2 regions of the Paenibacillus sp. FSL R5-0912 genome follow, and region 1 is predicted to be linked to the other one. Evidence: riboswitches for the same ligand, from Rfam matches in the RefSeq annotation. Region 1 holds a riboswitch; the other holds the start of a gene.
The links. A riboswitch is a leader RNA that binds a small molecule or an ion and turns the genes downstream of it on or off. The one in region 1 is predicted to bind cobalamin.
Positions count from the first base shown of each region.

Region 2: it holds a riboswitch for cobalamin, as region 1 does, so the genes downstream of both, R50912_RS02405 (anaerobic ribonucleoside triphosphate reductase) here and R50912_RS33070 (S-layer homology domain-containing protein) in region 1, are expected to answer to the same signal.

Region 1 is NZ_CP009282.1:1,084,460-1,087,705, forward strand. Features, by position in the region: gene R50912_RS04660 (GAP1-N2 domain-containing protein) at 1-309, shown strand, start outside; cobalamin riboswitch at 826-1,014, shown strand; gene R50912_RS33070 (S-layer homology domain-containing protein) at 1,208-3,246, shown strand, end outside.
Region 2 is NZ_CP009282.1:555,076-558,321, reverse strand. Features, by position in the region: gene R50912_RS02415 (sugar phosphate isomerase/epimerase family protein) at 1-744, opposite strand, end outside; gene R50912_RS02410 (MTH1187 family thiamine-binding protein) at 795-1,103, opposite strand; cobalamin riboswitch at 1,444-1,674, shown strand; gene R50912_RS02405 (anaerobic ribonucleoside triphosphate reductase) at 2,021-3,246, shown strand, end outside.

The DNA of each region.
Region 1 (3,246 bases):
GTAGGGACTGACGGCGGAGGAGATGCAGCCGCTGGGAATAGCGGCGGCTCTGATGAAGCCGAGGCCTCCCCGGCAGCGGGTGCATCGGGCGCAGGAATCCCTGCGCGCGTATATGAAGTGACGGTGGAGCTGGAGCCTGGCGCGAAGCTGGCCGCGGATGATATGATCACCGCCGGAATCTATACGCTGAAGCTACAGGCACAGGCTAGTCCGGGGAGCATTCCGGGAAGTACCCCGAGCACTACTCCGGAGACTACACCCGGCACCGACCCCACTCCTTCCGCCAGCCCGGACACGGATGCGGAATGATTGAGTGAGAGCCTGAATTGGCCAAACCGGATGTAAGAGAAGTCCGGCATTTCATCAACGGTGCTGCCGCCAAAGTTGGCAGAGGGGTCATTGTATTTTATACACTCAAATCCGGAATAATCAGCCCTATTATGCGTTCTATTGTATTTGATGCATTAGATTTCGGATTTCTGAGCCTATCAGGGGTATATTCCACAATCAATTGTATGAAATACAGCAGAATGCCTTATCGCCGTCTTTTATTCCCATTCTGTTGTACATAATACAATCAACAAGCTTCTGGCTCTTGCCGGAAGCGGAAGAATCACTATTTAAGTCCTGAACAGCACGATATGCCGGGAGAATGCGGCAAGTGTTGTTCAGGCTTTTTTGTGCGGAAGGGGCAGGGTCTGCCTATAATTGAAGCAGCTTGTCTATAGACATACAGGGGAATAGTAGATATGATTGTTTGAGAATATTAAAATTTAATAAGCTTTGGAAAAAGGTGCGGATTTCCGTAGAAACAGGCGCTGTCATGCAACAGATAGCCATGCTGGTTCTACGAGAGTAATCTGCTTAAAAGGGAAGGCCGGTGTAAGTCCGGTGCGGTCCCGCCACTGTAAATGCGGAGCGACTCCTGAGAAGCCACTGTCTGATGATCGGATGGGAAGGCGGGGGAAGCAATGATGCGTAAGCCAGGAGACCTGCCTTTTTCGTTGTTGTTTCTATTCTTCGGGGGTAAGAATGCGGAACAGGTGCAAATATAAGCAGGGGCTGTGTGTAGGGAATCCTCATTTCAGCCGCATGTATTGTATCCTTCCCCGGCCGCCCTGTACAGGGCGGTCTTTATGTTGCACCCGCATCAGCGGAGGACGCAGGATTCATCTATACCATTCTATTCACAGAAAGAGGTCAAGCAATGAAGAACAATCTATCATCTAAGTTTATCCGGCTGGGTCTGATCGTTGTCATGATGTTCGCGGTTCTGGGGGCATCCGTGGCTCCGGCAGGACAGGCTTTTGCCCAGAGTGATACCGCATCAGCCCAGTTAAGCTTGAATGCCGCGAATACAGCCTCAGCTCAACCGGCAGGCACAGCAGTTAATGTAGCTGAGGCAGTCTATGCCACTTCGGAGTTTGTGCTGAAGGCCGAAGTCCGGTCCGACTGGCAGGCCATCGGCCTTGCGCAGGCGGGCTACAAGGTTCCGGATAGTTATTTAAAGGCGCTTGAGAGTAAAGTAGCCGCAGCCAAGGGTGTTTACGCCAGAGCTACGGACTATGCGCGGATTACGCTTGCGGTTAGAGCGCTTGGCGGGAATCCGGCGGATGTCGCAGGCTACAACCTGATTGAGAAGCTCTACAATAACGATAAAATTACCGGCCAGACGCTGAACAACGCAGCCTACGTACTGCTGGCGCTTGATTCCGGAACTTATACTATGCCTGACAATGCCAAATGGACGCCGGCGAAACTGCTGGCTGAGATCCTGTCCAAACAGAATACTGACGGAGGCTTCACCCTGACTACGGGGGCTAGTGATCCGGACATGACAGCGATGGTGCTTACGGTGCTGGCAGGACATAAGGATGATCCGGCAGCCAATACCGCGGGTCAGCGGGCGGCAGCCTGGCTGGCGACTGCACAGGACAAGAACGGCGGCTATGGTGACAGCAGCGAGAGTGTCGCTCAAGCCATTATTGGCCTGTCTTCCTTTGGGATTGACCCGGCAGGAGCGGAGTATACCGCAAACAATGTGAACCTTGTCAGTAAGCTCCTTAGCTTCAGTGCAGCAGGCGGCGGGTTCGCTCATACAGCGGGCGGAAGCTACAATCAGCTCTCGACAGAGCAGGCGCTGGAAGCATTGGTAGCTTACAAGCTTTTCAGCACAGGCAGCAAGCTCTATGATCTTAGCAATTCATCTGTGAAAAGTCCTCAGGTTAGTGTGTCTGTTGCCATTGAGGGCCCTAATGGAACCCTGGCAGAAGGCACTGTATATGCTGGAAATGTACTTCAAGCCCTGGAGAAGGCAGCGGCGGCGAAGAAGGTGGCCCTGGTCAATGAAGCGGGTAATTATGTGACGGGAATTGGCGGCGTGACTGCAGGTGCTTTTGGCGGCTATGACGGATGGATGTATGTTGTAGCGCGTGGTGGAGCATGGATTTATCCAAGTGTAGGCATGGGTGATTTCCTTCTTGCGGAGAATGACCGCGTGCTTGTCTATTATGGCGGGGATAATACACAGGTGGTAGCGTCCGTGACGGTCTCCCCTGCACAGCCGCAGCCTGGACAAGATATTACTGTAAAAGTAACTCAAAAGCAGTGGGTATGGAATGAAGCGACCTTCACTTCCGACCCGGTATCCTCAGCAGCCGCAGGGGTTCAGGTATCTATCGGCGGTAAAACTGCTGTTACGGATGCTGCGGGTTCAGCTGTTGTTGCCGGCGGCCTGCCAGCGAATAAATATACAATTACCGTTACCGGATATCTCAAGGACAGCACACCTGCGGTAGTCCGCTATTCGCAGCCGCTGACCGTGGCTTCTGCTGCGGCTAACCGTGTTGCTTTTACCGATGTGAAGTCAATCTCGCCTTGGGCGCTGGAGTCCGTGTATACGGCCTATGACCGCAAGCTGATGGACGGCGTCAGTGAGAGCAGCCTCGTGTTCGCACCGAAGCAGAATATTACCCGCGCTGAATTTGCGGCACTGCTGCTGAGATTGACTGGAAATGAGCCGTCTGCGGCATCGTCAACCCAGAGTTTCAGTGATGTTAAGGCGGATGCGTGGTATTATGGAGCAGTGAACAAAGCGAAGGAACTGGGAATGGTCAGCGGAGTAACAGGCACAGCCTTCAAACCGGACGGCCCCGTTACCCGCCAGGATATGGCTGTAATGATCGTGAGAGCCTTGAAGCTGGACGAAGCTTCGGCAGCAGCAGGAACCGGGAAATTCACCGATGA
Region 2 (3,246 bases), 530 kb from region 1:
CAGCGCCTGCTTAGCACTCTCCAGCGACGACACGGCATAAGCCTCTTGCTCTACTATATAATACAGAATTCCGCTTTCCTCTGCCTTGTCGAAGACGCTAGCGAAATCAACCTGCCCTTTCCCGAGGTCAGTCTCTTCATTATTTGCCCCGAAATCCTTAATGTGGACCAGCGGAACACGCCCGGCATAACGCGAGACATAGTCAATCGGCCGGGCCCCGCCCCTGTATACCCACCCCAGATCAAACTCGGCAAACATATGCTCAGCAGGAATCTGCCCCAGCCATATATCGATGACTGCTTTGCCGTCTACCTCCGCAAATTCATAATCATGGTTGTGATACCCGTACTGCAGGCCTGCTGCACGGACCATCGCGGAGGCCTTCTCCAAGAAGGGAATCACCGCCGTCACATCTTCCATCGAGGGGTTCTGCGGAAGCGGTGCCGAAGGGGTGATCATATATTGTAGTCCAAGTTCCTTCGCATATTCAATTTCTTTGGCTAACGCCCGTTCCATGTTATCCAGACTGCTGAAATCCAGGCCCACATGCGCCGAAGGCGCAGCAAGACCCAACCGGTCCAATGTACGGCGCAGTTCTCCTGCAGACACGCCGAAATAACCGGCGAATTCTACCGCCTGGTATCCCATCTCCGCCACTTTGCCCAGTGTACCCAGGAAATCGCGCTCTGTCTGGTCACGCAGTGTGTACATTTGAATTCCGATTTGCTGTGAGGCCTTTGCCATGAAAGATCCGCTCCTTATAGGTTGAATCTGATTACAACTACAGGTACTCCTTACTCTCCTTGCAGCTTACGTTCCACGGATTCCAGCTTGCTGCGGCTCGTAGAAGACTTGTCACGACGGTCATCAATTTTAAGCGAGGTAGATACTCTCTGTGCTCCTGAAGTAAAAGGCGACTCATGCAGCGCTTCTACTGCAGACAGAATCCGTGCAACCGGTCCTTCAATAATAGTCCCCATCGAAGTAAGCTCATAGGTAATCCCCTCCACGGTCTGCAGCACACGCTGCATATCGGCCACATAGCTGCTGAGACTGGTACTGCCAGTGCCAATCGGAATAACGGTCACTTCACCAATCGCCATTATGAAATCCCTCCTGCAAGTTTGATGAGTCTCCTCTTTCCTTACTCCTTAATTGTAACCCTTCAGCGCCCCTCCCACAAATAACCACAGACCCCCCTCTCTATTACTATCTCCCCCGTAAAATTACCAGGATTAGACGCACTCTATTTATGGAGTCTTTGTGGCATCTTTTGGGACAATTTATGACTCATTTAAGGCCATATCCACAGGAAAGTTGTGGATTACCTGTGGACTAACTGTGGATCATCTGTGAGTAAACCTGCGGAACCCGCTCCCCGCGCGGGATTGTAAAAAAACATTTACAAACACAATATATTGAGTTACGTTTATTAAACAACAACAAAATATAGTAGAAACAGGTGTTTCACTCTCTCAATCGAGAGGAGACTTAATAGGGAAACGCGGTGCAAAACCGCTGCGGTCCCGCCACTGTAACCGGATGTTCCAGCCGCCAGATGCCGCTGGAGCAGCATCCACCGGCAACAAGCCACTAAGGGGCTGCGAGGCCCCTCGGGAAGGCGCCGGAGGGCATACCGGAAGCCAGGAGACCTGCCTGTTTCTGTGGCACCATTCAGACTCCTGCGAGGAACAGGCGAGGTGCCCGCATGCGGCCTGCACGAGCAGAGTTAGCCTTTCCGTTAATCGGGCCAGAGGCTGCCGATACCTGAGGACGATAGAGTATCGTTCTCAGGTATCGGCTTCTGCGGAATGTACAAGAACGGGTTATACATAAGCATAGACAACAAGCCCTATACCCCTTTACGTATATTTCACAAAGACCACCGGCAAATTTCCGCTTCCGGATATTTGCATTACGCATTCGGGCATTTCCCGCCTTCCCGGCTGGAGATGTCTTTTTACTGATGTCTTGGAGCACATGCTTCACGCTTATGATACCGAGAGGAGAGAGCTATACAATGACGCTGCTGGAGAAACGATATAACGAAGGACAAGCTGTACAGGAGGTTCTTTTGGAAGAAGTTATTCATTTGGGACGGGATATTATCGACAGCCGGGATTTGGATCTGCTGCGCGAGAATGCCAACTTGAACGGGGAGAGCTTCTCCGGCAAGATGAGCAAATTCGGTAGTGAATATTCCAAGTGGTACGCACGCAATTTCACGATGCCGCCACAGCTCGTGCAGGCTATTGAAGATAATGTTGTATATGTACACGACCTGGATCAATATGCCATCGGAACAACCAACTGCATCTTCATCCCGTTTGAACGTCTGCTCCGCGAAGGCTTCAATACCGGCAACGGAAGCGTCCGCCCTCCGAATTCGATTATGACGGCTATGTCGCTGGTGGCGATTATTTTCCAGTCCCAGCAAAATGCCCAGTACGGCGGCGTATCCGCCAACAAGCTGGATTACGATCTCGCGCCTTATGTCACTAAATCCTTCGCCAAGCTGTTCCGCAAAGGAATGGAATATTTCGAGGAAGGTACCGCCGGAGAAGCGCTCGGCGAGGTTACTATGACCCGCAGCGATCTGGAAGAGAAGTATCCGCGTGCCTTCCGTTTCGCCCTGAAAGAGACAGAAATTGAAACGCTTCAAGCCGCGGAGAGTATGGTACATAACCTGAATACCATGTCCAGCCGCTCCGGCGGCCAGATTCCTTTTACCAGCATCAACTACGGAACCTGCACCTCTCCGGAAGGCCAGCTGGTGATCAGCTCCCTGTTAACTGCTACAATGAACGGGCTTGGCAGCGGAGAAACACCGGTGTTCCCGATTCAGATCTTCAAATGCAAACAGGGTGTCAACCAGCAGCCTGGTGATCCTAACTATGAGCTGTTCGTGAAAGCAGCAGAGTGCTCTGCACGCCGACTGTATCCGAACTTCGCCAATCTGGATGCTCCGCTGAATATGCAGTACTACGATCCAGCCAATCCGGATACTGAATTTGCCACCATGGGCTGCCGGACACGTGTTCTGGGTGACCGCTTCGGACGCAACCACTGCTCCGGCAAGGGCAATCTTTCATTCAACACGCTTAACCTCGTACGTTTGGGACTAGCCTACGGCACAGTAACCGGCCGTCGCCTTGCCGCTGACGAGGAAGGCTTCTTCGAAGATCTTAATCATTATATGGACGTTGCGCTGGATGGCCTGCTGCACCGGTTCCGCATTCAGGCTTC